DNA from 2 places in the Eubacterium sp. Marseille-QA0814 genome. Region 1 is predicted to be linked to the other one. Evidence: predicted binding sites of a transcription regulator. Region 1 holds the regulator's gene; the other holds the start of a gene.

Region 1 (15,781 bases):
TTTCCTTTGAAAACATCTAACTCGGCGGTAAGTTTTCCGTCGTTAATTGGAATAAGATAGCGTACTTTTGAGATAATGTTGCCATCTGCTTTTTCTAACAAATGCTCATAACTTTTTTTATTCAGTGGAAGATTATATTCTTCTCTAGCCATCATGCCACTACCTTTGTAAGTAAGAACATAGTCATCGTCCTGTTTTCTAATCCTAACAACAGGAGCAGTGTTAAGATATGCCTGTTCAATTACATGATGTTCGTAACTGTCCAAATCTTTTGGTAAATCTGTAGGTATAAATTTTTTTTCTATTTCCATTCCCATATTATAATGAAACCACCTTTCTTAGTAACTCTAAAATTTTCACAATTTTATACACTGCTGTGAAAACATACAACATTACGAAAGCACGCTTCCGCTGCGTCCGCCTCGTAGCGGTTCTATCAAGCCGACTACGCTGCCTTGATGAACCGACGGGCTACCAGCACTTTCTTAAATGTTGTATGTTTCCCACAGCAGATATAATAAATTTATTACGAAAATATTTAATTAATAATTTTTTTACAATATTTTTTAGTATAACAAATATTATACCCTTATGATATAATTAAATTCGGTTATTTACTATTATACTTATGTTAATTATAGGTTAAATGATTATATTTGACACATTAAATAAACAGGAGGTTTTAAATGAAAACAGTATATGCATTTTTAGCAGACGGATTAGAGGAAGTTGAATGTTTGATGGTTGTGGATTTACTTAGAAGAGCTAAGTTGAATGTAGTTACAGTATCCATCAAGGAAGAATTAATGGTTGAAAGTTCTCATAAGGTTAAATTCTTTGCAGACAAGACAATAGATGAAATCGACTTTGAACAGGGCGATTGTATTTTCTTGCCGGGAGGAATGCCGGGAACAACAAATTTAAGTGAGTGTGGGACATTAAAGGACCATATCATTAAGTATAATGAACAGGGTAAGTGGTTAGCAGCAATTTGCGCGGCACCAAGTATTTTTAGCAGTCTTGGCATTTTGAAGGACAAGAGGGCAACTTCATTTCCAAGTTTTGCAGACAAGATGGAATGTAAGGAATATGGCGGTGGTGTTGTAAGAGACGGCAATATTATTACAGGAAAAGGTCTTGGAGTTGCATTAGAGCTTGGACTTGAATTAATATCATGTCTTATTGATGAGGAAACAAGTGGCAAAATAGCTGACCAGATTCAGTATAATTAGTAGAATACTGTTGAAAATATGTGTTTTAAAAGGTAGTGACAAGAAAAGGAAAGTATGATATAATCATACACTGCGTCAATAGGTTACTAGGCTATGACGAGTAAAATTCAATGAATTAAATGGGATACTCATACCCGTTTTGATAACAAGGAGGAAAAATAATGAGTTTACAGGTAGAAAAGTTAGAAAATAACACAGCAAAGCTTACTATTGAAGTACCGGCAGAAGAATTTGATAAGGCCATTCAGACAGCATATCAGAAGAACAAGAATAAATTTAACGTACCAGGATTTAGAAAAGGTAAAGTACCTTACGCTATGGTAGAAAAAATGTACGGTGCAGGCGTTTTCTATGAAGAAGCTGCAAACGAATTAATTCCAGATGCTTATGCAAATGCAGCAGCAGAAAGTGAATTAGAAATCGTTGCTCGTCCGGAAATCAATGTAACACAGATTGAAAAAGGAAAGCCATTTGTTTTCGAAGCTGAAGTAACACTTAAGCCTGAAATCAAACTTGGAAAGTACAAGGGAGTTAAGGTTGAAGCTATGGACACAACAGTTACAGATGAAGATGTAGCTGCTGAACTTGATAAGGTTAAGGAACAGAACGCAAGACTTGTAGCTGCTGACGATAAGGCAGTTGAAGACGGAGATCAGACAACAATCGATTTCGAAGGTTTTGTTGATGGAGTAGCATTTGAAGGTGGAAAGGGTGAAGATTATCCGCTTACAATTGGTTCACATTCATTTATTGATACTTTTGAAGAACAGCTTATTGGAAAGAAAGTTGGCGAAGAAGTAGAAGTAAACGTTACATTCCCAGAACAGTATCAGGCTAAGGAACTTGCAGGAAAGCCAGCAATGTTCAAAGTAACAATTAAGGAAATTAAAGTTAAGGAATATCCTGAATTAGATGATGATTTCGCACAGGATGTTTCAGAATTTGATACATTAGATGAATACAAGGCAGACATTAAGAAGAATCTTGAAGAAAAGAAAGCACAAGAAGCTGAAGCTGATAAGGAAAGCAAGGTAATTGAAGCAATCGTTAATGATTCAGAAATGGATATTCCTGAAAAGATGATTGAAGCTCAGAGCCAGCAGATGGTTGAAGAATTTGCACAGAACATTGCTATGCAGGGAATTTCTTTTGACCAATACATGCAGTTTACAGGTACAACTGTAGATCAGCTTACAGAACAGGTTAAGCCACAGGCTGAAGCAAGAGTACAGTCAAGCTTAGTTCTTGAAGCTATTGTTAAGGCTGAAAAGATTGAAGCATCAGATGAAGAATTTGATGAAGAAATCAAGAGAATGGCTGAAAGATATCAGATGGAAGCTGATAAGGTTAATGAATTATTATCAGATGATGATAAGAAGAACATCAGAGCTGACATCTGTGCAAGAAAGGCTGCTAAGTTAGTAGTAGAAAAAGCTAAATAAGATATTTGTTAGCATTTATTAAGGAGGTATAGATTATGGCATTAGTACCTTATGTCATTGAACAGAATTCACGTGGTGAACGTTCATATGATATTTACTCAAGATTATTAAAGGACAGAATTATTTTCTTAGGAGAAGAGATAAATGATGCAACAGCAAGTGTTGTTGTAGCACAGCTTCTATTTTTAGAATCAGAAGATCCTGGAAAAGACATTCATATGTATATCAATAGCCCGGGCGGTTCTGTTACAGCCGGTATGGCTATTTATGACACAATGAATTATGTAAAGTGTGATGTTTCAACTACTTGTATCGGTATGGCGGCAAGTATGGGAGCATTCCTCTTATCAAGTGGTGCTAAAGGAAAGAGATATGCCCTTCCAAATGCAGAAATTATGATTCATCAGCCACTTGGCGGTGCACAAGGACAGGCTACAGAAATTCAAATAGCTGCAGAGCACATTTTAAAGACTAAAAAGAAATTGAACGACATTTTGGCAGCAAATTCAGGTCAACCCGTTGAAGTTGTTGAAAAGGATACTGACAGAGACAACTGGATGAGTGCAGATGAAGCTAAAGAATATGGTTTAGTAGATCAGGTAATTAAACAGAGATAGAATGAATAAGGCACCGCAATTACTGTGGTGCCTTATGTTCAAATTTAGATTAATGCGAGGTTATTATGGCGAATAAAAATATAACTGATAACAATTTGCGCTGTTCTTTTTGCGGTAGAAGTGAGAATCAGGTTAGAAGACTTATAGCAGGTCCGAACAATGCATACATTTGTGATGAATGTGTTGAGATTTGTGCAAGCATAGTTGATGATGAAATCTATGGTGATGAAAAGAAAAGTGCAAATGAGGAAATCAATTTACTAAAGCCTAAAGAAATAAAAGAATTCTTGGATCAATATGTTATTGGACAGCAGGAAGCAAAGAAAGTTCTTTCAGTTGCTGTTTACAATCATTACAAGAGAGTATTGGCTGACAAGGATTTAGATGTAGAATTACAGAAATCAAACATATTACTTTTAGGTCCAACCGGTTCAGGTAAAACATATCTTGCTCAAACATTAGCCAAAATTTTAAATGTACCTTTTGCAATTGCAGATGCTACAACATTAACAGAGGCTGGTTATGTTGGTGAAGATGTTGAAAATATTCTGCTTAAATTAATTCAGGCAGCAGACTATGATATTGAGAGAGCAGAACATGGTATTATTTATATAGATGAAATTGATAAGATTACAAAGAAATCAGAGAATGTTTCTATTACAAGAGACGTTTCAGGTGAAGGTGTTCAGCAGGCTTTGCTTAAGATTTTAGAAGGAACAGAAGCCAGCGTTCCACCACAGGGTGGTAGAAAACATCCACAGCAGGAACTTATCCCTATTGATACTACAAATATTTTATTTATTTGTGGTGGAGCTTTTGCAGGACTGGATAAGATTATTGAAAGAAGACTTGATAAGAGTTCAATAGGTTTCAATACTGAAATTGCTGAGAAATCTGAAATTGTTGAAGATGAATTGTTGAAGGAAGTTATGCCGGAAGATTTAGTTAAGTTCGGTTTGATTCCTGAATTTATCGGAAGAGTACCGGTAACAGTTACATTAGATTACTTAGATGAAAAAGCATTAGAAAAGATTTTAACAGAACCAAAGAATGCTTTAGTTAAACAGTATAAGAAATTGTTTGAGTTAGATGGAGTTAAATTAACATTTACAGATGAAGCGATAAACGCTATTGCCAAATTAACTGTTAAGAGAAAAACAGGTGCAAGAGGCCTTAGAGCAATTATTGAAAATGTTATTATGGATATTATGTATGAGACACCATCTGACGAATCAATAAAAGAATGTATTATAAATGAAGATGTGGTAAATGGATTAGCGGATCCTGAAATAATTTATAATTCGGTAATCCCTAAAAAGAATACTACAAAAAAGAAATAATTAGCCACATTTAAGTTGCTATTACAAGGAGAAGACATGTCAGAGAACTTAAAAACTTTTCCGGTTATACCATTAAGAGGCCTTACTATTATACCGGGAACAACTGTTCATTTTGACGTTCGCAGAAAAGCATCAATTGCAGCAGCAGAAGAGTCAATGATTGACGATAAAGAATTGTTTGTTGTTGCACAAAAAGACCCGGTGGAAGACACACCGGGTTTTGATGGTATATACAAGGTTGGAACAGTTGTAGTTGTAAAGCAGTTAAATAAACTTCCCGATGACGTGGTAAGAGTTATGGTGGAGGCAAAAGCCAAAGGAGAAATACAGTCTTTATACATGGCTGATGGACATTTTGCCGGGGAAGTTTCAATTATAGAAGAAGATAAAAATACTTTAACAGAGGCGCAGGAAGAAGCTTATGTTAGAGAATTAAGAGATACTTTAAAATTATTCGAGGGTAAGGTAAGAGAATTATCTCCTTCAAGTTTAAGAGGTTTGTTAGATATTAGTAATATTGAAACTCTAATGAACCAGATTTTAATGAGAATAAAAGTAGGATATAAATTAAAACAGGAATACTTGGAACAGAACAGTATTGAAGATAAATTTACTACTATATATTCGTTTCTTGCAAAAGAAAATGAAGTTGCACAGGTTAGAAATGAGATTATAGAAAAAGTTAAACAACGTTTAGAAAAAAGTCAGAAGGAACATATTCTTCGCGAACAGATGCAGATTATCAAAGAAGAATTAGGGGATGACTTTGACGCAGAAACAGATCAGCTTGAAGAGAAGATTAATAATTTAAACGCAGATGACAGTGTTAAAGAAAAATTATTAAAAGAACTTTCAAGATATAAATCAGCCATGGGTAATCCGGCAGAAGGTAACATTATTAGAACCTATTTGGAAACAATGTTAGATTTGCCATGGAACAATGAAACAGAAGAAAATCCCAACCTGCAGAATGCAGAGGAAATTTTAAATAGAGACCATTACCAATTAACTAAAGTTAAAGAAAGAATTTTAGAATTTTTAGCTGTAAGACAATTGACTATGGCAAAGGGTGAGGCACCGATTATTTGTCTTGTGGGACCTCCAGGAACAGGTAAGACAAGTATTGCAAAATCAATTGCAGAGGCACTTAACAAGAAATATGTTAGAATATCATTAGGTGGTGTTAGTGATGAGTCAGAAATTCGCGGACACCGTAAAACATATTTAGGAGCAATGCCAGGTAGAATCCTTAAAGGACTAAAGCAGGCAGGAAGTTCTAATCCTTTAATTTTATTTGATGAAATAGATAAAATGGGACAGGGAGTTCATGGAGATCCGGCGTCAGCCTTATTAGAAGTGTTGGATTCAGAGCAGAACTCAAAGTTTAGAGATAATTACGCTGAAATACCAATTGATTTATCAAAGGTTTTATTTGTGGCAACAGCTAATGACGCAGGCACAATTCCAAGACCTTTACTTGACAGAATGGAAATAATAGAAATTGAAGGTTATACTCAAAACGAAAAATTCCATATTGCCAAGGAACATTTAATTAGTAAAGAATTTGAAAAAAATGGTATAAAGAAAAGCTGGTTATCCATCACAGATGAAGCAATTAACAGTATTATCCGCTACTATACAAGAGAAGCAGGTGTAAGACAGTTAGAAAGAGAAATTTCAAAGATTTGTCGCAAGGCAGCAGGTCTTATTATCAAAAACAACAAAAAGCGTTTAAAGGTTACTTCAAAGAATATTGAAAAATATCTTGGCAGAAAGATTTTTGACGATGACAAGGCTAATGAAAAGAATGATATTGGTATTGTAAGAGGACTTGCCTGGACAGCAGTTGGTGGAACAACTTTACAAATCGAAGTAAACACAATGCCTGGCAAGGGTCAGTTGAAATTAACAGGTCAGTTAGGCGATGTTATGAAAGAATCTGCACAGATTGCACTTTCTTATGTAAGAAGCATTGCAGGTAAGTATGGCGTGGCAGATGATTACTTTGAAAAACATGACATACATATTCATGTTCCGGAAGGGGCAGTGCCAAAGGATGGACCGTCAGCAGGTATCACTATGGCAACAGCAATACTTTCGGCTGTTACAAACAGAGAAGTGAACTGTAAAGTTGCAATGACCGGTGAAATTAATTTACGAGGGAAGGTTATGCCAATTGGTGGATTAAAAGAAAAGTTATTGGCAGCAAAGAACGCAGGTATTAAGATTGTAGTAGTACCTAAGAAGAACAAACCAATGCTTGAAGAAATATCAAAAGAGATAACAGGCGGAATGAAAATTGTTCTGGCTGAAACAATGGATGATGTTATAAAGATTGCATTAGTTTAGAATTTGATTTACAGTGAAAGATAGGAGAGAAGATGATAGTTAAAAATGTTGAATTGGAAACAGTTTGTGGAATAACAAGTAAATTACCGGAAAATACAATGCCGGAAATTGCTTTTGCAGGAAAGTCAAATGTAGGAAAATCATCATTAATAAATGGTTTGGTTAATAGAAAAGCATTGGCTAGAACATCTTCTCAGCCGGGAAAAACTCAGACAATTAATTTTTACAATGTAAATAAGGAAATGTATTTCGTAGACCTACCGGGGTATGGTTATGCCAGCGTGTCTAAGGAAATAAAAGCAAAGTGGGGCAGGATGATTGAAAATTATCTTCATACTTCACAAATGCTGCAGGCAGTGTTTTTGTTAATAGACATAAGACATGAGCCATCAAAGAATGACTTTAATATGTATGAGTGGATTTTGGCAAACGGTTATGAACCGATTATTATAGCAACTAAGTTAGACAAGATAAAAAGAAGTCAGGTTCAGAAGAACATCAAAATGATTCGTCAGGGATTAAACGTAATTCCGGGAACAAAGATTTTACCATTCTCAGCTCAGACAAAGCAGGGAAAAGAAGAAATTTTACAGGTTATAGAAGAATTAGCAAAAGGTACAGTAGAGGAGTAGAATATGGCAATAGAAACAGAAACTTTATACAAGTTAATGATTATGCATATGTTAAATAAAGTAGAATTTCCATTGACTAACTCACAGATTGCACAATTCTTTTTGGAAAATGAATATACAAATTATTTTGCTGTGCAGAAAGCAATTAATGAACTTATTGAGGATGGGTTTGTTTTTTCAAATGTAAACAGAAATACATCATATTACCATTTATCATCAGAGGGAAGAGAGAGTCTTAAATTCTTCGAGAACAAGATACCTAACCAGGTTATTGATGATATAGATATGTTTTTGGTTGACAACAGATACGAACTTAGAAACGAAGTAGGTACGGTGTCTGATTATTACAGGGCTTCTAATGGGGACTATGTGGTACATTGTCAGGTAAAAGAAGGTGACAGCACGTTAATTGAGCTGAATATTTCAACCCCTGATAAGCACATGGCATCTAAGATGTGTACTAATTGGGAAGCAATGAACAACAGTCAAAAAATATATCAGTTTGTAATTGATAATCTTACTAAGTAATTGGAGGAAAAAGTGGCACATATTGATCAGAGTAAAATTAGAAATTTTTGTATTATAGCTCATATAGACCATGGTAAATCAACTTTGGCAGACAGAATAATTGAAATGACAGGTCTTTTAACAAACAGGGAAATGCAGGCTCAGGTTCTTGACAATATGGAACTTGAAAGAGAAAGAGGCATTACAATTAAGTCTCAGGCAGTTCGTACTGTTTACAAGGCAAAAGATGGCGAGGAATATATTTTCAATTTAATTGATACACCGGGCCATGTGGATTTTAACTATGAGGTTTCGAGAAGTTTGGCAGCATGTGATGGTGCAGTGTTGGTAGTTGATGCGGCACAGGGCGTTGAGGCACAGACTTTGGCAAACGTTTATTTGGCATTAGACCATGACTTGGAAGTGTTTCCGGTTATTAACAAGATAGATTTACCATCAGCAGATCCTGACAGGGTAAAAGCTGAAATCGAAGATGTTATTGGTCTTGAGGCGGAAGATGCACCTCTTATTTCTGCAAAAACAGGTTTAAACTGTGAGGATGTATTAGAGGCAATTGTAAAAAATATACCGGCACCTACAGGTGATTCAAATGCACCTTTACAGGCTTTAATATTTGATAGCTTATATGATTCCTACAAAGGTGTAATTGTATTTTGCCGTATTAAGGAAGGTACTGTAAAGCCGGGAATGAATATAAAAATGATGGCAACAGGTGCAGTGGCAAATGTTGTAGAAGTTGGATATTTTGGCGCAGGTCAGTTTATTCCTTGTGATGAATTACCGGCAGGAATGGTAGGCTACATAACAGCCAGCATTAAAAATGTGTCAGATACAAAAGTAGGTGATACAGTTACAAATGCGGATGCCCCATGTGATAAGCCACTTCCGGGTTACAAGGAAGTTCAGCCAATGGTTTATTGTGGCTTGTATCCGGCTGATGGAGCAAAGTATCCTGATTTAAGAGATGCTTTAGAAAAATTACAGTTAAATGATGCAGCTTTGAAATTTGAACCTGAAACATCAATCGCTTTAGGTTTTGGTTTCAGATGCGGATTCCTAGGCTTGCTCCATTTGGAAATTATTCAGGAAAGACTAGAGAGAGAATATGGACTTGACCTGGTTACTACAGCACCATCTGTTATTTACAAGGTATACAAGGAAAACGGTGAGATAATTGAACTTACTAACCCAACAAACCTTCCTGATCCAAGTGAAATAGCTTATATGGAAGAACCTATTGTTAGTGCAGAGATAATGGTTACAACAGAATTTATCGGTGCCATTATGGAACTTTGCCAGCAACGAAGAGGAACATATATTAGCATGGAATATGTAGAAGGACAAAGAGCACTCCTTAAATACGATATTCCATTAAATGAAATTATTTATGATTTTTTTGATGCATTAAAGTCACGTTCAAGAGGTTATGCTTCTTTTGACTATGAATTGAAAGGCTATGAACAGGCTAAGTTAGTTAAGCTTGATATTCTTATTAATAAAGAAGAAGTGGATGCCTTATCATTTATTGTTCCTGAAGCATCAGCTTACGAGCGTGGAAGAAAGATGTGCGAGAAATTAAAGAAGGAAATACCAAGACAGTTGTTTGAAGTTCCAATTCAGGCAGCAGTTGGTAGCAAGGTAATTGCAAGAGAAACTGTTAAGGCAATGAGAAAAGACGTATTGGCAAAATGTTATGGTGGTGATATTTCCCGTAAGAGAAAACTTCTTGAAAAACAGAAGGAAGGAAAGAAGAGAATGCGTCAGGTTGGAAACGTAGAAATTCCACAGAGTGCATTTATGGCAGTTTTAAAATTAGACGAAGAATAGAATATATAGAAATATGTATTTGTGATTATAAGAATTTTTACAGTGCCAAAGAATACTAGATGTTAGTTTTCTTTGGCATTAGTTATATTGTAAGGAAGGATAAGAAATGAACAGTAAGCAGTTGGAAATATATATTCATATTCCTTTTTGCGTGAGAAAGTGTGATTATTGTGATTTTTTATCAATGAGCATGGACGAAGGTACAAAAAGAGAATATGTAAATGCTTTGGTTAGAGAGATAGAATTAAGCAAAGAAAAGATGGAAGGCAGAGTTGTTACAAGTGTTTTCATAGGCGGTGGAACGCCGTCAATTTTGCAGGAAAATTTTATTACAAAAATTATGGAGGCGGTAAAAAATAACTGTCAGTTATCTGATGATGCCGAGATTACTATTGAGTGTAACCCCGGAACTGTAACAGAATCAAAATTAAGTAGTTACAAAGAAGCAGGAATTAACAGAATCAGTTTTGGACTTCAGTCTGCAAATAATCAGGAACTTAGAAGCATAGGTCGTATTCACGATTTTACAAAGTTTAAAGAAAGTTATGAGTTGGCAAGAAAAGCAGGCTTTGAAAACATCAATGTGGACGTAATGAGTGCTTTACCAGGACAGACAGTTGAAAGTTACAAATATACGTTGGAAAGAGTGCTGGCATTGGAGCCGGAGCATATTTCCGCTTATAGCCTTATTGTTGAAGATGGGACGCCACTTCAGGAAAGAGTCCAGGAGGCGGAAAGCAAAAACATTAATATTTTGCCGGACGAAGATGCTGAAAGAGAAATGTATTATTTAACTGAAAAAATGCTGGAAGAAAACGGATATGTACATTATGAAATATCAAACTATGGCAAGCCGGGATTTCAGTGCAGGCATAATATAGGTTATTGGAAGAGAGTGGATTATTTGGGCTTTGGTCTTGGCGCGGCTTCTTTATATAACAACAGCAGATACAGTAATACCGAAGATATTGATAAATACATTAGTTTGCTTTTGGATGGCAAAGATACAGATAGTGATTTTTACGGCGACAGTTTTATTTATCAGGATGACATCTGGGATATAACAGAGGATGCCATTTCTGTAATAGAAGGAAAAATCCAGCGTTTAACAGAAAAAGATAAAAAAGAAGAATTTATGTTTTTGGGACTTAGAATGATTGACGGAATTTCAAAAGAAGAATTTCATCAGGCATTTGACAGAAAATACGACAGCGTGTACGGAGAGGTAACAGAAAAATTAGTGCAGCAGGGACTTATAGAAGTCAATGGTGACAACGTGCGTTTAACTAAAAGAGGTGTGGATCTAAGCAATTATGCAATGTCTCAGTTTTTGTTGTAAGATTACTGTGACTTTGTGTAAGATTGTTATGTTTCGTGTAAGTTTAACAAGATTGGATTGCAATACAGAAAATTCTTTGATTCTTTTGGAATAGATAGTATAATATAAAACATATTATAAATTACAAACGGAAAAGAGGGATTATTATGGACAGAAAAACAATATGCATTTACGGATCATTCTCACCTTACGTTTCAGAAGAAAAGTTAAAACCATACTATGATATGGGAAAGAAGTTAGGAGAAAAGTACGACCTTATTTATGGAGGCGGTGCAGATAGTACACTTGGATATATGGCAAGAGGAATGCACGACGGAGGTGCTTACATAACAGGTGTATATCCAAAGGCATTTAAGAATATGAACGTGTTCAAAGGATGTGATAAGGAAATTGTTTGTGATTCAATGGCTGAGCGCAAAGGACATTTTGAATCGGAAGCTGACGTGTTCATTGTTTTACCAGGTGGCGTTGGAACAATGGATGAGTTATTTGAAGCAATTGTATTAATCGAAAAGTATATGATTGAAGGAAAAGTAATTATTTTTAACCACAATGGTTTTTATGATACATTACTTAAATTTATGGATGAAATGAAGGAACAGGGAATGTTCCACTGCGATTTATCAAGAGTGTATAGCGTTGCTAATACATTTGAAGATATTGAAGAGATGATTGTAAAATAATAAAAATTTGACTAAATTGCAAATGTGTAGTAAAGTACAAAATACAAGCTGTTCATAAAGTAAACTATTGTGAACAGCTTTTGTTTTGGTTAAAAGGAGATGCAGAATGATAAAATTTTTAATTGACTCAGGTTCTGATTATGATAAAGAACAGTTACAGGGAAAAGGGATAGAGTACATACCGATAGCGATTAGTGTAGGAGATAAGAGTTTTAGAGACGGTGAAATTTCTAAGGATGAATTTTATAAATTAACACAGGAATCAGATGAGTTCCCTAAAACAGCTCAGCCATCACCACAGGATTTTATTGACATATTTGAAAAAATTAAGGCAGATGGAGACGAGCTTATATGTATTTTACTTTCATCAGGTTTAAGTGGCTTGATTCAAAGTGCCACATTAGCTAAGAACATGGTTGAATATGATAAGATACATATAGTTGATTCATTATCAGCTACTTTTGTTATTAAGGTTTTGGTTGACTATGGCATACAGTTAAGAGACAGTGGCAAGACAGCAGAAGAAATAGTTGCGGCTATTAAAGAAATTCAGCCAAAGGTTAGAATGTATGCAGTGCTTGATACATTGGATAATTTGTATAAAGGTGGTCGTTTGTCAAAAATCGAAGCAGGAATTGGCACAATTGCAAAAATAAAACCTTTAATTTATTTTACAGAAGATGGAAAAGTAGGTATTAAGGCAAAGAGCATTGGAAAGAAAAAAGCTTTAAATGATATTATGAAGTTGATTTCAAACGACACAATTAATACAGACTTCCCGGTTTACAGTATATATTCAATTGGAACTGTAAATAATGAAACTTTTACAGACAGATTGAAAGAAGCTAATATTGAAGTTTCAGACAGATTACAGATTGGACCAACAATTGGTACACACATCGGACCTGAAGCATACGGAATTGTTTATGTAGCAGAGTAATTCTTGCTTTATGGTCTTACATAAGAACAAAGAAAATAAGAAAATATAAAGCATTAACATAAAATCAATTAAAGTGTTTATGTTAAAGAGAATAAGAAAGTTGTTGTTAGGATAATATTCTATAGTTTAACGGACTTAAGAGTATTAAAATAATGACAACTTTTTTTTACATTTAATTTACAATTCTTTTTAAAATAAAGTGTTGACAAAGAATATTGATAGTGATAGATTAGACCATAGAAAAGATGTTAGCACTCAAACAACACGAGTGCTAATAGTCTTAAAACCATAGAAAGGAGTAATCTATGGAACTGAATGAAAGAAAAGAAAAGATTCTGGATGCAGTAATTAGAAATTACTTAGAGACAGGGGAACCGGTTGGCTCAAGAACAATTTCTAAATACACAGATCTGAATCTTAGTTCAGCAACAATCAGAAATGAAATGTCTGATCTTGAGGAAATGGGTTATATAGTTCAGCCTCATACATCAGCAGGTAGAATTCCTACTGATAAAGGTTATCGATTTTATGTAGACCACATGCTCAAAGATAAGATGTCAGAATTAGATGAGCGTGAGAAGAAGGTTAGCGAGAAGGAAGACCTTTTAATTGAAAAAGTTGACAAGGTTGAGACACTTCTCCAGAATATGGCAAAGGTTTTAGCAAACAATACAAACTATGCCACAATGGTTTCTTCTCCAAAGTCTCAGGGAAACAAAATCAAATTCATACAGTTATCTGTACTTGAAGAAAAACAGTTGTTGTGCACAGTGGTTTCCGATAAGAACCACGTAGTGAATAAGATTGTTAATGTTGACAGAGTTGTAAGTCAGGAAATGATAGTGAGACTTAACGTGGCACTTAACACAGCACTTGCAGGTTTGGCTTTAGAGGAAATTAACTTAGGTGTTATTTCAGCATTGACTTCACAGGCAGGTGAATATGAGGATTTGGTTAATGAAGTGCTTAAGGCAATAACAGAAGCTATTTCCACTGAGGAGCAAATGAAGATTTACACATCAGGTGCAACAAATATTTTTAAATATCCTGAACTTAGTGACAAGGAGAGAGCAAGTCAGCTTCTTACCACACTGGAAGAAAAGTCACAGCTAACAGAATTGATTAACGAAAGTGATGAAGAAACCGGAATTCAGGTTTACATCGGAAACGAGAGTCCGGTTCAGTCCATGAAGGATTGCAGTGTTGTAACTGCTACTTACGAATTAGAAGATGGTTTCAAAGGAACAATCGGTATCATTGGTCCAAAGCGAATGGATTATGAAAAGGTTGTTGAAACCTTAAGAGTTGTAAAAGAACAGTTAAATGAAAACTTTAACGACAAAGAATAAATTTAGAAAGGAAAGTCCAATGGAAAAGGAAAATAAGGACTTGGAAGAAAACCAGAAAGTAGATGTAGAAGAAGCATCTGCAGTGGAAGAGAACCAAGAAGTTGAGAATTCAGAAGAGAAGACTGAAGAATCCAAGGAAACACAGGAAACAGAAGATGCTTCAGAAGAGAAAACTGAAAAGAAAAAGAAAAAAGGCTTCAAGCGAAAAGATAAGAGAGATGAGCAAATAGAAGAACTTAATGATAAATATCAAAGACTATTTGCAGAATTTCAAAATTTTAGAAGCAGAAGTGATAAAGAAAAAACAGCAATGTTTGAAACAGGCGCAAAATCAATTATTGAAAAGATTTTACCTGTAGTTGATAACTTCGAAAGAGGAGTTGCAGCACTTAGTGAAGAAGATTTAGAATCACCTGTAGGACAGGGAATGAATCTTATATATAAACAGTTACTTCAGACTCTTGAAGATATTGGAGTTGAAGCAATTGAGGCGAAGGGAAAGGAATTTGATCCTGAACTTCACAACGCTGTAATGCATGAAGACAATGACGAACTTGGTGAAAACGTTGTGTCAGAGGAATTACAGAAAGGTTATAAATACAGAAATACAGTGGTAAGACACAGTATGGTAAAAGTAGCTAATTAGTTTTATTTGAAATAATCATATATTTATTAGGAGGAAAATAAAATGGGAAAGATTATTGGTATTGATTTAGGAACAACAAACTCATGTGTAGCTGTTATGGAAGGTGGAGAACCTACAGTTATCACAAATGCAGACGGAGCAAGAACAACTCCATCAGTAGTAGCATTTAAGAAAGATGGAGAAAGATTAGTTGGTGAGCAGGCTAAACGTCAGGCTGTTACAAACGCAGAAGGAACAATCTCATCAATTAAAAGACATATGGGAACAGATTACAAGGCAAATGTAGCAGGAAAAGAATATACACCACAGGCTATTTCAGCTATGATTCTTCAGAAGTTAAAAGCTGATGCAGAAGCTTACCTTGGTGAAAAAGTTACAGAAGCTGTTATTACAGTACCTGCTTACTTTAACGATGCTCAGAGACAGGCTACAAAAGATGCCGGTAAGATTGCAGGACTTGATGTTAAGAGAATTATCAACGAGCCAACAGCAGCAGCTTTAGCTTATGGTCTTGATAACGAAGGGGAACAGAAGATTATGGTATACGATTTAGGTGGTGGTACATTTGATGTATCTATTATCGAAATCGGTGATGGTGTAATCGAAGTTTTAGCAACAAACGGTGATAACAAACTTGGTGGTGATGACTTTGATAAGAAAGTTATGGACTACATGGTAGCAGACTTTAAGTCAAAGACAGGAATTGACCTTTCAGGTGACAAGATGGCTATGGAAAGAATTAAAGCTGAAGCAGAAGATGCAAAGAAGAAACTTTCATCAGCTACTCAGGTTGAAATTAGCATCCCATTCATTACAGCAAATGAACAGGGACCACAGCATTTAAATATGACACTTAC
Region 2 (15,781 bases), 330 kb from region 1:
TGAGAATGCTCTGATTTCCATGTAATTCCTTTGTTTGCTGTATTAGAAGGATTTAATTTTCAGTTATTTTGACGAAAATCGTAATGTGAATTTAAAAATTCACCCTTCTATATTAAACTCACAATTAATTATACAAAAAAAAATAGAAGCATTCTGATATATTTATCTCATACCAAAATACTTCTATCTTTCATATTTCTCTTAAAATGATTTTCTAAGAATCTATATTATTTTGCTTCAATATATCCTTTTGCAACTAAAAGCTCTGCTGATAAAACAGCTCCACCTGCAGCGCCTCTAAGAGTATTATGTGATAAGCCTACAAACTTGTAGTCATATACTGTATCTTCTCTTAAACGTCCTACAGATACGCCCATACCGTTTTCAAAATTAACATCTAATGAAACCTGTGGTCTGTTATCTTCTTCTAAGTACTGAATAAACTGCTTTGGAGCACTTGGAAGTTCTAATTTCTGTGGTTCTCCACTGAAGTTTTCTAATGCTTCAATAAGCTGTTCCTTAGTAGGTTTCTTAGCGAACTTAACAAATACAGCTGCTGTATGTCCATCTAAAACAGGTACTCTGATACACTGTGTTGTAATAACAGGTGATGTAGCCTTAACGATTTCACCGTTTTCAACTTTACCCCAAAGTCTAAGTGGTTCCTGTTCTGACTTTTCTTCTTCACCACCAATGAAAGGAATAATATTTCCTACCATCTCAGGCCAATCTTTAAATGTCTTACCTGCACCTGAAATTGCCTGGTATGTTGTTGCAACAACTTCTGTTGGTTCAAATTCTTTCCAAGCTGTAAGTACAGGAGCATAACTCTGAATTGAGCAGTTAGGTTTAACTGCAACAAAACCTTTCTTAGTTCCAAGTCTCTTCTTCTGTGACTCAATTACTTCATAATGTTCTGGGTTAATTTCAGGAACAACCATAGGAACATCAGGTGTCCATCTATGTGCACTGTTATTTGAAACAACTGGTGTTTCAGTTTTTGCGTAATCTTCTTCTATTTTCTTAATTTCTTCTTTTGTCATGTCAACTGCACTGAAAACAAAATCAACAGTTTCAGCAACTGCTTCAACTTCATTTACATTGTGTACAATCATTTTCTTAACTTTTTCAGGCATTGGAACAGTCATCTTCCATCTGTCACCAACTGCTTCTTCATAAGTCTTTCCAGCAGAACGTGGACTAGCTGCTAATGTAACAACTTCGAACCATGGATGGTTATCTAATAAAGTAATAAATCTCTGTCCTACCATACCTGTTGCACCAAGTACGCCTACTTTTAACTTTTTGTCTAATTTAATCATTTTTCTATCCTCTCTATATAATTAAAATAAATTGTTAACAAATTAATTACCGGTCTGTGCTGAAATGGTAGTCTCTACAACAGTAACCGTTTCAGTGGCTGACTCTTTCGCCTTGTTCTGCTTTATGTTTTCTTCTCTTTCAATTTGTATCTGTTTAGTGTATGCATCTCTGCTTTGTACCCATGTATCGGACATATTCATGATACACACCTGAGCCATAAAATAACAAAACATCCATACAATTATCATACCTGACAAAGAAGAACTAAATGTATGTTTCTTAAAAAGAGGTAACTTCTCTCTATATTTAAAGTCTGATAAAAAAATCAACGGACTAAAAAATAAAATTGCAAAGAACAGATATTTTTCAATCATTAATATATAATCTATTGTTTCAAACTTATAATGAAGTAATTCTCCTACAATAGATGCGCCAATAAAATAAGCCATGGCAGCATAATACAAAAGTGCCGGAATCATTTTATACGCCTTTGCAGACCTTAATCCGAATATTTTTACACCATCTTTCATGAAGTTTCTCCTTTTCAAAGCTTCTGGCGCGACTCGAACGCGTGACCCATTGCTTACGAGGCAATTGCTCTACCAACTGAGCTACAGAAGCATATTGATAACAAATCAATAAATGCATCATTCAACTATATTCCTATTAATATAGTTGATTCACACCAAAACTGTCATTAATTATAATCTAAAATAAACATTATTGCAATTAGCAATTACTTACTATTATTCATTGAACATATAAATTTACTTTGTTATAATACACATTATGATAAGTTTAAAAATAAATGATATAAATAATTTTATGCAAAAACTATTAATTGGCAATGCTTTTGACAGTTTTTTACTTTGCGAAGGCGAGGTTGATACATCTAATACTTTTACAATTAACGGGCGTATTAATCAAAAGTTTTACAATGCCGATGAGCTGGAAGCAATTCCTGATGAATTTGTATATTGGAGGGACGTTAAGCACATATTTTTCGAAATGATAAAAGGACACAAGGTTCCCAGCAAAATGAAACTTGTTTTTGCATTCTCCAAAACTAAATATTCAGATATTTTAACGAAATCCCAGATGGCTATATCTGAAAGTGAAATTGGTGGTCTTTACATACATGTTATGTTTGAAGACAACTCCCTACATATTATAACAGGAACTTCAATTAACACTTTCACCATGGACAAAACCCTTGATAAATATTGGGATAAGACTATCAGCAACTTCCTTAGCGAACATTTTAACTGTGATTTGCTGTAAGTTTTAATGATTTTTTATTAAAATATGAACAAATAGTAAATTTTTAGCACTCTTCTCTGTAGAGTGCTAATTTTTTATTGACTTTTGTTTTTTGTGCGTTAAAATTAGTTATGTTGATAAAAAATCAATGTATAAATATAAAATTTAATTTTCTACAGTAGTTTTATTATTTTAAGACTACTTATTTTAAAATATTTAAAGGAGTGATTTTGTTATGGCAAAAAACGGAAGTTTATCAATTAACAGCGAAAATATTTTTCCAATTATAAAGAAATGGTTATATTCAGACCACGATATTTTCTTTAGAGAATTGGTTTCTAATGGATGTGATGCTATCACTAAATTAAAGAAGTTAGACATGATTGGCGAAGCTAACGTCCCTAGCGATGAAGAATTCAAAATACAGGTATTAGCAAACCCTGAACTTAAAACTCTTACATTCATTGATAATGGTCTAGGTATGACCGAAGATGAAGTTGACGAATACATTAATCAGATTGCTTTTTCAGGTGCTGAAGCATTTTTAGAGCAGTACAAAGATAAAACATCTGAAGACCAGATTATCGGTCATTTTGGTTTAGGTTTCTACTCTGCCTTTATGGTTGCTGACAGAGTAACAATTAACACTTTATCATACAAAGATGGTGCTAAGGCTGTTCTTTGGGATTGTGAAGACGGCATGGACTTTACAATGTCTGATTCAGACAAAACTACAAGGGGTACAGAAATTACTCTTTATTTAAATGAAGACAGCGTTGAGTTCTGTAACTTATATCGAGCTGAAGAAGTTTTAAATAAATACTGCTCATTTATGCCTATAGAAATTTTCTTATCAGATCCAACTAAGGAACCTGAATACGAAACTATTTTAGAGGAAGAAGTTACAGACAAAGATACTGTTGTTGAACATATTGTAGAACCTGCAAAAACTGAAGAAAAAGAAAACGAAGACGGCACAAAGGAAACTGTTGAAGTTGAGCCTGAAAAGAAAAAAGCCAAAGTATTAAAACGTCCTGTAAGCATTAGTGACACTACTCCTCTTTGGACTAAGCATCCTAATGAATGTTCAGATGAAGAATACAAAGCTTTTTATCATAAAGTATTTATGGACTACAAGGAACCTTTATTCTGGATTCATTTAAATATGGATTATCCATTTAACTTAAAAGGTATTCTTTACTTCCCTAAAATTAATACAGAATACGAATCAATCGAAGGAACAATTAAATTATATAACAATCAGGTATTTATTGCCGATAACATCAAGGAAGTTATACCTGAATTCCTTATGTTATTAAAGGGTGTTATTGATTGTCCTGATTTACCTTTAAATGTATCACGTTCTGCTCTTCAGAATGATGGTTTTGTTAAAAAGATTTCTGATTACATTACTAAAAAGGTTGCTGATAAATTATCAGGCATGTGTAAGACAGATAAAGAAAACTACGAGAAATATTGGGATGATATTAGCCCATTCATCAAGTTTGGTTGCTTAAAAGACGAAAAGTTCTGCGATAAAATGTCAGACTATGTTCTCTTTAAGAATTTAGACAATAAATATCTTACATTTAAAGAAGCTTTAGAAGAAAATAAGGAAAAACACGAAAACACTATTTTCTACACAAATGATCCTGTACAGCAAAGCCAGTATGTAAATATGTTTAAGGATCATGGTATTGATGCTGTTATTTTAAAAGACAACATCGACCAGCCTTTCATTTCACAGCTTGAAGCCAAAAATGAAGGTGTTAAGTTTAAACGTATTGATGATGAACTTAATGATTCTTTCACAGAAGAATTAAGCGAAGATGAGTCAAAAGATTTAACAGACAAGCTTACTGATGCATTCAAGAAAGCACTTGGACGTGATGTTACTATTAAGGTTCAGAAATTAAAAGACGAAAATATTTCTTCAATGATTACTGTTTCTGAAGAAACACGTCGTATGCAGGATATGATGAAAATGTATGGTATGGCAGGTATGGATCCTTCAATGTTTGGCGGTGCCGGAGAAACATTAACTCTTAACGCTAACAACGATTTAGTTAAATACATTGTTGCAAATCCTGAAGGTGAGAACACTGAACTTATTTGCAAGCAGCTTTATGATTTAGCTTTAATCAGTCATACTCCATTAAATCCTGACAGCATGACAGCATTTATTGAACGTAGTAATAAAATTCTTAAAATTTTAACTAAATAATTTGAGTCAGGTAATTTAGGGCGAATATTATGGGCTGAATAAAATTTATACCGAATAGTTTAAGTCGAATAATTTTAGCTAAAAAAAATTTATATATTAATTTATACAACAAAAAATCCATTACTTTCATTTGTTAAGTAATGGATTTTTTATTATGTCTATACTATTAAATCTTTATTTTTTGATATCTATTGAATTTTCGGTTCTTTAACAAATATAGAAATCAAATATTATTTTTAATTAATCGTTTTTTATATTCTATACCACATACTCATTAAAAATCTGTTCTACTGCCTTCTCGTATTTAAATGTACTTTGAGACTTTCTTATCATTTTGGCTGTTTTATGTGGGTCTGTTGTTGCATAGGACAAATAGTTCCACATTTCAATCATCTTATTTAACAGATGTTTGTCAGCACTCATTTCCCCAGCAAAATCCCCGTACAACTTATCGTGAAACTGGCGTAAAGTTTCTTTGGAAATCTTCTCTCCACCTTTGATTTCATTAACAAGATTTGGATTTCTCAACAACCCTCTTCCTAACATTACAGAATCAACATCATAATTTGATATAATATCATTATAATCTTCCACCGAAAATACATTTCCGTTGTAACATAATTTATTTTTGCTTACTTTGTAGGCATAATCAAAACTCTCCATGTTGGGAAGTCCGTTATAAAGCTGAACTCTGGTTCTTGGATGCACAATTACTTCCTCAAAAGGAAACTTATTGTACACTTCCATTATCTCAGGAAATTCACTTTCATCAAAGATTCCAATTCTTGTTTTTACAGAAATTTTCATATCAAGCTTGGTAAAAACTTCATCAAAAAACTTTTCCATTAAATCTGTGTCTTTTAAGAAGCCTGCTCCTCTTCCTTTTGGCACAACCGTACCTGAGGGACAGCCGGCATTTAAGTTAACTTCGTTATAGCCCATTTCCTGAAGCTGCTTTGCCCCTTTTATAAAATATTCAGGATTATTTGCCATAATTTGTGGGACAAGATTAATATTTTCATTGTTTTCGGGAAGTAACTCACGAATTTCTTTTCCTTTTAATTTTGGATTATGACAGGGAGAAATAAAAGGTGCAAAATATTTGTCCGGTGAGACAAAAAACTTTGTAAATGCATTTCTATATATACGACCTGTCACTCCATCTATCGGTGCAAAATATAATTTCATATCTATCTCCATTTTTACTTTTTATCTTTAGCCTGCTCTAGTATAACAAAAGTTTTTTCCAAAGTACACTGCCATTATTTATTCAATTTTAACGGACAATTTAACAATTATAAAAAGTACCTACTAACACCCATTAATATAAAACATAACTAACATCCACTAATAAAAAAGAATATTTGAAAATCAACAGTCAAAATGATATACTTTTATAGTTGTAGCTTAATATATCTTTATGATATTAGCTACTAAAAATAAGAGAAATAAGCGAGGTATACATATGAAATTATGGGGTGGTCGTTTTACTAAAGAAGAGAATCAGTTAGTTCACAATTTTAACGAGTCTCTTTCTTTTGATCAGAAATTCTATGCACAGGACATTCGTGGAAGTATTGCCCATGTTAAGATGCTTGGAAAACAAAATATAATTTCTGAGGATGAAATGAACCAGATTATTAAAGGATTAGAAGGTATCAAGAATGATATAGATAATGGAAATCTTGTTTTCACAAAGGAAAGCGAAGATATTCACAGTTTTGTTGAGGCAAACTTAATCGAAAGAATTGGTGATGCCGGCAAGAAACTTCATACAGGACGTAGCCGTAATGATCAGGTTGCACTTGATATGAAACTTTATACAAGAGATGAAGTTGTTGAAATTAATCAGTTGTTAAAAGACCTTCTCTCTTCACTTTTAAAAGTTATTGAAGCAAACACAAATACATTTATGCCTGGTTTTACACATTTGCAGAAAGCTCAGCCTATTACTTTGGCTCATCATTTTGGAGCTTACTTTGAAATGTTTAAAAGAGACAGAGACAGACTTGATGATATTTACGATAGAATGAACTACTGTCCTTTAGGTTCAGGTGCTTTAGCCGGTACTACTTATCCATTAGACAGAGAATATACTGCCAGTCTTCTTGACTTTGCAGGCCCTACTCTTAACAGTATGGATTCCGTATCTGACAGAGATTACATTATTGAATTATTAAGTGCTTTATCTACAGTAATGATGCATTTAAGCCGTTTCTGCGAAGAAATCTGCATTTGGAATTCAAACGAATATAGATTTGTAAATATTGATGATTCTTACAGCACAGGTTCAAGTATTATGCCACAGAAAAAGAACCCTGACATTGCAGAATTAATCAGAGGTAAGACAGGTCGTGTTTACGGTGCCTTAACATCAATTCTTACAACCATGAAAGGTCTACCACTTGCTTACAACAAAGATATGCAGGAAGATAAGGAACTTACATTTGATGCTATTGATACTGTAAAAGGATGTATTCTTTTATTTACAGGAATGATTGACACAATGACATTTAACAAAGATGTTATGGAAGCAAGCACAAAGCATGGCTTTACTAATGCTACAGATGCTGCTGACTATCTTGTAAATCATGGGGTACCATTTAGAGATGCTCATGGTATTGTTGGTCAGTTAGTTTTATTCTGTGAAGAAAAAGGCATCGCCCTTGATGATATGACTTTGGAAGAATATAAGGCAATCAGCCCTGTATTTGAAGACGATATATATGAAGCTATTAGCTTAGAAACATGCGTTAATAAGCGAATGACTATCGGTGCTCCGGGACCTGAAGCCATGGAAAAAGTCATTAAAATTTACAAGGAATATTTAAACAAATAATATTCATGCTAAAATTTATAATAACACATTATATTATTATGAATCTGAGGATAAAAAAATATTACAAATAAACACACTCTAAAAGTTATACTTACAACTTATAACTATAACTTTTAAGTTAAAACTATTAATAATGATTTTTAAATAAGTTATTAAAAAGGTTATAAAAAAGGTTGTTTAAATAAAGTGATAACTGTAAAAAACAGTTCACCTAAAAGTTTAAACAACCTTTTTTATTATGTTATTTATAAGCTTATTGCTTTTAGAATTTCTCTTATGCATTTTCAAATTATTTTTTATGGAATTCCTGCTATATCTTATAAGTCTTTAAAATGGAACTGTCTCTTTCCTTTTGCATAATCATCAACAACATTTCCATTTCCAAATAATTTGTACTTGTAACTTACAAGACCTTCCAATCCAACAGGACCTCTTGCATGAATTTTACTTGTGCTGATTCCAACTTCAGCACCAAATCCATATCTATAACCATCAGCAAATCTTGTTGAACAGTTCTGATAAACTCCGGCAGAATCCACGTATCTCATAAATTCATTTGCAGTTTCACTGTTTTCTGTAATGATACAGTCTGTGTGATGGGAGCCAAAATAATTAATATGTTCAATGGCTTCATCTAATGAATTAATAACCTTTGCTGATACTATGTAATCCAAGTATTCTTTTCTGTTGTCTTCTTCTGTTCCCTGATTGCAACCTGTTAATTTGACGATTTCTTCTGTGCCTCGTAATTCAACATTGTTTTCTTTTAATGCTTCATAAAGCTTTGGTACAAATTCGTCAACTATATCTTTGTGAATCAATAATGTTTCTACAGAATTGCACGCTGAAACATACTGAGTTTTCGCATCTATTATAATTGGAATGGCTTTCTTAAAATCTGCCTCTTTATCTACATAAATATGACAAATTCCATCTGCATGTCCCATTACAGGAATTTTTGTATTATTCATAATATACTGCACAAAAGCATTAGAACCTCTAGGAATAAGCAAATCTACAGATTCGTTGCATGTTAAAAGGTCTGTAATTTCTGATCTTGCTTCTAACTGAAGCATGCAGTTTTCAGGCATACCTGACTTTATAACAGCCTCGTAAATTATGTTAAACAACACTCTGTTGCTGTTCATTGTTTCACTACCACCCTTTAAAATAACGCAGTTTCCACTTTTTATGCAAAGGGATGAAATCTGTATTAAGGCATCAGGTCTAGCCTCAAAAATAACGCCAATTACACCTATAGGACAGGTTTCTCTATAAAGAGTCAAGCCCTCATCTAACTGTCTGTGCATATCCTGTTTAAACAAAGGATCTTCCAGTTTAACTAAGTCTTCAATGCCTGCAATTACATCTCTTAATTTTGTTTCATCAAACTTTAGTCGCTTAATAATAGGTGCTGCAACCTTATCAATTTCAGCCTGTTTTAAGTCCATTGCGTTTGCTTCAAAAATTTCCTGTTGTCTTGCCTTTAATTGTTTTACTACTTCCAGCAACGCCTTATTTCTGGCTTCTTCACTTGTTCCTGCCATTTTAGGCGAAGCCAATTTGACTGCCTTTGCCTCTTCCTTTATATTCATTCTCAACTCCTAACTTGCAATAAATGCATTATATTTAAGGATTACATATTTTACATGGATCATAGCCCTGATTTATAACATCTTCTCTTGTACCTGTATATATACCCTTATTTGACTCACTCATTCGCTTAACACTGCTACATGATGGTAAATGGAATTTGTGAGTATTCATATTTAAAACATATTCAACTTTTCCACTGCTTGATGTGGATTTCTTTGAACCTGATGTACCTGAATTTTTATTTCCAATATTATTTGAATATTTCTTATTATTTTCATTGTCTTCTGTGTTAGAATATTTACCTGTTGATTTGCTATCACCTGTTTTGTAAGTGATACTTACTCCAGGCTGTGCATTGTAACAATACACATTAAATTCAATGCCTGCACCTGAATCCTCAACAGAGTAACCTTCCATCAAGACACCACGTGCAACAAGTTCAGAACCGCTAAATATAGGTGTCACTCTATACATTACGTGATTGTTTGTTTCCTTCACATAGTCGGCTACCATATTTTCAAAAGGTAACATACCGTCAACATTCAAATATCTTGTTCCCGTAATCAGATTTCTTTCGTTGGCATTTTCACCTGTTAATTGATAGCCAATTAAATGACATCTGTTATACAAATATTTTCCGTCAACAAAAGAATATTTTATTGTATGCCAACCTGTAGGTCTTACAGAACCAATTGCACCACGCTTCTGTGTGGGCATAATGTCTCTACCAACTGAAGCAACTGCCACGCCACATCTACCAAGAGAATCTAATGAAGAATATAACTCAAAGGATTTTTTTGTTATTTCCTTCTTGGTAAAATATGGTTTGTTGTTATTTATAACTGTGTAAGCCTTGCCTTTAAATTTGAGACTTTTTACATTTATATTTTTATAGCTAGTCTTTTTGACAGTTATGCTCTTTTTATTAGTTGATGTTTTATTCTTACTACTTTTACTTTTGCCACTTTTATTCTTACTTTTGCTACTATTGTTTGTTTTATTTTTTGCTTTTGTATTTTGGGTACTAACATTTTCAATATTCTTTGCTACAAATTTTGTTGTCTGTTTTGTTGTAGCTACTGTTGTTTCTGCTTTATCATTGTAATTTGGGTCTGTTTCATTAACCGCCCCCAAAACAACAAAACATATAAACAGTGTAATTAGAATCTTTTTTAATTTACTTTTTGATTGTTTCATTTCTCTCATATACCTCTTTTACAATCTTATCATGAGAATATCCCTGAAACTCCAGTGTACTAACAAGCTTATATTGTCTTAATGGCAGCTTGTAGTCAGCCGGATAAACTTTATCCCATCTGTATACAACAACTTTTTTTGCCTTCAAAATATCAACAATTTGATTTTCAATAAAACAATACTCATTGTCTGACACCTGATTAAAATAATCTTCAGAAATCTGAATATTTGCCGGTGTATTTTCAAATAATTCCTTTGAATATTCGTTAATATATAATGTGTTATTTTCTACCATGTGCACAATGTCTCTAATAACATATCTGTCCTTACTCTGTCTTCTTTCATTAAAGAACATACCGTTATTTTCATCTAAACATACTATTGCTATCATATAAATCCACCCCTTATCCTAGTTTTAAATTATCCCTACTAACTATATTTTAAATAATTTTCAGTTTAAATTCTTTATGTTATATCATTATTCAATCTAATTTACTATTTACAAAACTTACATATTGTCAGCATTATTGTCATTTTTATTATTTATATGAACTTCTAACTGATTATATGGAATTTCTATATTATTCTTTTCAAGCTCAGCTTTTATATTTTCTATTAAATAAAAATATGCATCCCAGTAATCATCGGGTTTTACCCAGGCTCTTGTTTCCATATCTATACCGCTGTCAGCGAGTTTCATTACAACTACATTGTTTTCTCGTTCTTTATCAACATATTTGCAATTTCTTATAACATCCATAACTATTTTTTTTGCATTATTTATGTCGCTGTCATAATGAATTGAAAACTTAACATCAACACGTTTTCCGTTTTCATTTGAGTAATTTATAATCACTTTTTTTGCCACGTCGCCATTTGGGCATTTAATTATGGTATTATCAAACTTCACAATTGTTGTATAAATAATATCCACCTTTTTTACTATACCTTCATGACCTTCAATTACAACATAATCTCCCACTTTAAAAGGTCTTGTAAGAAGTAATAAAACACCACCTGCAAAATTTGATAAGCTGCCCTGCAATGCCAAACCAATTGCAACACCGGCACTACCTAATACTGTTATAAATGATGTTGTCTCAATTCCAAGTTCTGAACAAATTACAATGAATACAATAAAATATCCTGTTATTTTAATTATTGAATCGACAAATTTTACTACTGCTTCGTCTGCACTTGTTCTGCCGATAATTTTTTTAAAAAGTTTACGCAATAATTTTATAATTATTTTTCCAATAATAAAGATTATTACAGCATTTATAATATTTATTCCTAAACTTATCATTTTAGATGAAAATCCATCAAATAACTTTGAAAGCTCTGAAACTTTTTCAGCGCTATTCTCACTTACTTTTTCACTTATTTCTTCTCCAATATCTGTTGCTAAAAAAAAGTTCATATTACTCTCCATTTTCAGATTATTTCACTCAAATTTTCGTATAACCTTAATATATAAAAAAGAGACTATTCTAATCAATAGTCTCTTTTTTAGTATATAACCTAATTGATTAGTTCTACTTTACTACTCTAACCTTAATTACGCCATCTACAGCATTTAATTTTTCAATTAAAGTATCTGTTGCACTATGGTCTAAATCAATGATTGCGTAAGCAAAATCACCCTTTGACTTATCTACCATGTCTGCAACGTTCACTCCTTCAGCAGCAATTGTTGATGAAAGCTGTCCAATCATGTTTGGTATGTTCTTATGACAAACTGTAACACGACTTGTCTTATCACATACACCTAATGTTGCTGCAGGATAGTTTACTGAATTTTTAATATTTCCGTTTTCAACAAAATCAACGATTTCTTCTACTGCCATAATTGCACAGTTATCTTCTGATTCTGCTGTTGAAGCTCCAAGATGCGGTGTAGCAATAACACCATCTACGTTAGCTAACTTTGGATTAGGGAAATCAGTTACATATCTCTTAACCTTTCCGCTGCTAAGTGCTTCAACAATATCATCATCACAAACTAATAAATCTCTTGCAAAGTTTAAGATTACAACACCATCTTTCATCATGGCAATTGTATCTTTGTTAATCATTTCCTTTGTATCATCTAAAAGTGGTGTGTGAACTGTAATGTAATCACATTCCTTGAAGATTTCTTCTCTTGTCTTAACTACATTAACGGCTCTCTTTAAGCTTAAAGCTCCTTCTACTGAAAGATATGGATCTGTACCATACACTTCCATTCCCATTGATACGGCTGTATTTGCAACTAATCTACCAATTGCTCCTAAACCGATAATACCAAGTTTCTTTCCCTTGATTTCGTTTCCTGCAAAGTTCTTCTTAGCCTTTTCCATATCTTTGCTAATATTTGCATTTTCCTTGTTGTCAACAACCCATCTGTTTCCACCGATGATGTCTCTTGAACCAAGAAGTAAACCACACATTACTAATTCTTTAACACCATTTGCATTTGCGCCAGGTGTGTTAAATACAACAATACCATTTTCAGCACACTTATCAAGGGGAATATTATTTACACCTGCACCGGCTCTTGCTACTGCTAATAAGCTTGCTGGTAAATCTAAGTCATGCATTGCAGCACTTCTTACAAGTGCCACATCTGCCTCATTAAAATCATCTACGATTTCATAGTTATCATTTAATTTGTTAAGTCCTAATTTTGAAATAGGATTTAAGCAATTTACTTTTGTCATTTTTTATGTACCTCCATAAATGTTTTTAATAAGATATTATTTTAAATATTTTAAATTATTTGTAATAACTCTTATTAAACGTAAATTAAGCATTTTCCTTTTCGAATTTTTCCATAAATTCTACTAAGGCCTTAACACCTTCAATTGGCATAGCATTGTAAATACTTGCTCTCATACCACCAACTGTTCTGTGTCCTTTTAAGTTTTCAAGACCGGCAGCCTTAGCTTCTGCAACAAATTTTGCATCTAATTCTTCATCACCTGTAACAAACGGTACGTTCATAAGTGATCTGTCTTCTTTTACAACAGTTCCCTTAAACAACTTGCTGTTATCTAAGAAGTCATAAAGAATCTTAGCTTTTTCTTCATTGTGCTTCTTCATTGCATCGAGTCCGCCCATCTTCTTAATCCACTTAAATACTTTTCCACAAATATAAATTCCATAGCATGGAGGTGTATTGTAAAGTGAACCTGCATCTGCCTGTGTTTTCCAAGCAAGCATTGTTGGTACTGTGCTGTCAACTTTTTCAGGAATTAAATCTTCTCTAACGATAGCAATTACAACACCTGCAGGACCAACATTCTTCTGAACACCACCGTAAATTACTCCGTATTTTTCTACGTCAACTGGTTCTGATAAGAAACATGAAGATACGTCAGCAACTAAAGTATGTCCTTTTGTATTTGGTAATGTATGATATTTTGTACCATAAATTGTATTGTTTTCACAAATGTATACATAATCAACATCATCATCAATATCTAAATCACTGCAATCAGGAATATAAGAGAAAGTCTTATCTGCTGATGATGCAACTCTCTGTACTTCAACATACTTTTCTGCTTCCTGAGCAGCTTTCTTTGCCCACTGTCCTGTAATAATGTAGGCAGCTTTTCCATTCTTCTTTAAATTCATTGGTACAGCTGCAAACTGCTGTGAAGCTCCACCCTGAAGGAACAATACCTTGTAATTATCAGGAATGTTCATTAAATCTCTAATATCCTGTTCTGCTTCATCAATAATCTGTTGGAAAGCTTTTGAACGATGACTCATTTCCATTACACTCATTCCTGTTCCTCTATAATCAAGCATCTCTTCCGCTGCTTCTTTTAATACTTCTTCCGGTAACACTGCCGGACCTGCTGAGAAATTATATACTCTAGCCATTTCTAATCATACCTCCATATATCTTCTATCTTTTTGGAGCTAATTCATTATCATAAATTAACCCCTATAACATTATAATTAAAGTCAGTAATTAACTGGCAATATTAACAATCATATCCTAATTCTGCTAAATCTTCTTCTGAGAAAGCTTCACTAATAGCTGTATTAGCAGGAACCATTGGGAATACCTTGTCGTCCTGATCAATCTGAGCATCAATTACGCAAGGGATATTCATTTCAATTGCGTCTTTAAGAGCTGCTTCAAATTCTTCTACAGTTGTAACTCTATATGCTTTTGCTCCCATACCTTCAGCGATTTTAACAAAATCAACTGCATCATTTAATACAGTGTTTGAATATCTCTTTCCATAGAACAATGTCTGCCACTGTCTAACCATACCAAGTACATGGTTGTTAATTACAATCTGAATAATTGGTATATTGTATCTTGTTGCAGTTGCAATTTCATTCATGTTCATTCTAAAGCAACCGTCACCTGCGATATTTACGCAAATCTTATCTTTGTTGCCCATCTTGGCACCGATACAGGCTCCAACACCATATCCCATTGTTCCAAGTCCACCTGATGTAATAAGCTGTCTTGATTTCTTATATTTATAGAACTGTGCAGCCCACATCTGATGCTGTCCTACGTCTGTTGTTACAATTGCATCACCCTTTGTAATATTGTAAAGTGAATCAATTACTGCAGGACCTGTTAATTTTGACTTATCTAAATCTAATGGATACTGCTCCTTTAATTCTTCAATATGAGCCATCCACTGACTGTTCTCTTTCTTTTCAACTTTCTTGTTAAGTCTTAATAATACTTCTTTAATATCACCAATAATACTTGCGTCAGCCTTGATGTTTTTATTAATTTCTGATGGATCAACATCAATATGTACAATGTTTGCATTCTTTGCAAATTCTTTTGCATTACCGATAACTCTGTCACTGAATCTTGCACCTAATACAATAAGTAAATCTGATTCTGTAACACCGAAGTTTGATGCCTTTGTACCATGCATACCAATCATACCTGTGTATCTCTTGTTTGTACCATCAAAAGCACCTTTACCCATAAGTGAATCACATACAGGTGCATCAACTAATTCTGCAAACTCTCTTACTTCCTTGTCCGCTTCTGAAATAACAGCACCACCACCAACTAAGATAAATGGCTTTTCTGATGCCTTAATCATATCTGCAACAGTATTAAGGTCATCTTCTGTAATACTGTCTGAATATCTCTTAATTTCTTCAGGTTCTTTACTTGTAAATTCAATCTTATTAGCTGTAACGTCCTTTGTAATATCTACTAAAACAGGACCAGGTCTGCCACTTTTTGCAATCTTGAAAGCCTTTCTAAGTGTTGGGGCTAAATTTTCGATTTCTTTTACAATAAAATTATGTTTTGTAATAGGCATTGTAGCTCCAACAATATCAATTTCCTGGAATGAATCTTTTCCTAA

The links. The regulator HrcA, encoded in region 1, represses chaperone genes, less so after heat shock. The targets are predictions, from matches to a motif close to TGTTAGCACTCNNNNNNNNNGAGTGCTAACA.
Region 2: htpG (molecular chaperone HtpG) is a predicted target of HrcA. The motif match lies at 2,646-2,676, and genes of this name have one in related genera.

Annotation. Positions count from the first base shown of each region.
Region 1 covers NZ_CBCPMG010000001.1:91,284-107,064, forward strand. The annotation lists gene ACQY63_RS00395 (CYTH domain-containing protein) at 1-317, opposite strand, end outside; gene ACQY63_RS00400 (DJ-1 family glyoxalase III) at 687-1,232, shown strand; gene tig (trigger factor) at 1,394-2,674, shown strand; gene clpP (ATP-dependent Clp endopeptidase proteolytic subunit ClpP) at 2,710-3,291, shown strand; gene clpX (ATP-dependent Clp protease ATP-binding subunit ClpX) at 3,357-4,631, shown strand; gene lon (endopeptidase La) at 4,668-6,980, shown strand; gene yihA (ribosome biogenesis GTP-binding protein YihA/YsxC) at 7,013-7,612, shown strand; gene ACQY63_RS00430 (DUF4364 family protein) at 7,616-8,140, shown strand; gene lepA (translation elongation factor 4) at 8,153-9,967, shown strand; gene hemW (radical SAM family heme chaperone HemW) at 10,074-11,306, shown strand; gene ACQY63_RS00445 (TIGR00730 family Rossman fold protein) at 11,453-11,989, shown strand; gene ACQY63_RS00450 (DegV family protein) at 12,096-12,929, shown strand; gene hrcA (heat-inducible transcriptional repressor HrcA) at 13,235-14,278, shown strand; gene grpE (nucleotide exchange factor GrpE) at 14,298-14,924, shown strand; gene dnaK (molecular chaperone DnaK) at 14,967-15,781, shown strand, end outside.
Region 2 covers NZ_CBCPMG010000001.1:424,631-440,411, reverse strand. The annotation lists gene asd (aspartate-semialdehyde dehydrogenase) at 228-1,322, opposite strand; gene ACQY63_RS02025 (hypothetical protein) at 1,365-1,853, opposite strand; tRNA gene ACQY63_RS02020 (tRNA-Thr) at 1,872-1,944, opposite strand; gene ACQY63_RS02015 (DUF5721 family protein) at 2,149-2,604, shown strand; gene htpG (molecular chaperone HtpG) at 2,819-4,807, shown strand; gene ACQY63_RS02005 (tRNA dihydrouridine synthase) at 5,066-5,995, opposite strand; gene argH (argininosuccinate lyase) at 6,273-7,646, shown strand; gene ACQY63_RS01995 (glutamate-5-semialdehyde dehydrogenase) at 7,964-9,241, opposite strand; gene ACQY63_RS01990 (DNA/RNA non-specific endonuclease) at 9,276-10,439, opposite strand; gene ACQY63_RS01985 (hypothetical protein) at 10,420-10,830, opposite strand; gene ACQY63_RS01980 (mechanosensitive ion channel family protein) at 10,948-11,859, opposite strand; gene ACQY63_RS01975 (phosphoglycerate dehydrogenase) at 11,975-13,138, opposite strand; gene serC (3-phosphoserine/phosphohydroxythreonine transaminase) at 13,224-14,306, opposite strand; gene ilvB (biosynthetic-type acetolactate synthase large subunit) at 14,411-15,781, opposite strand, start outside.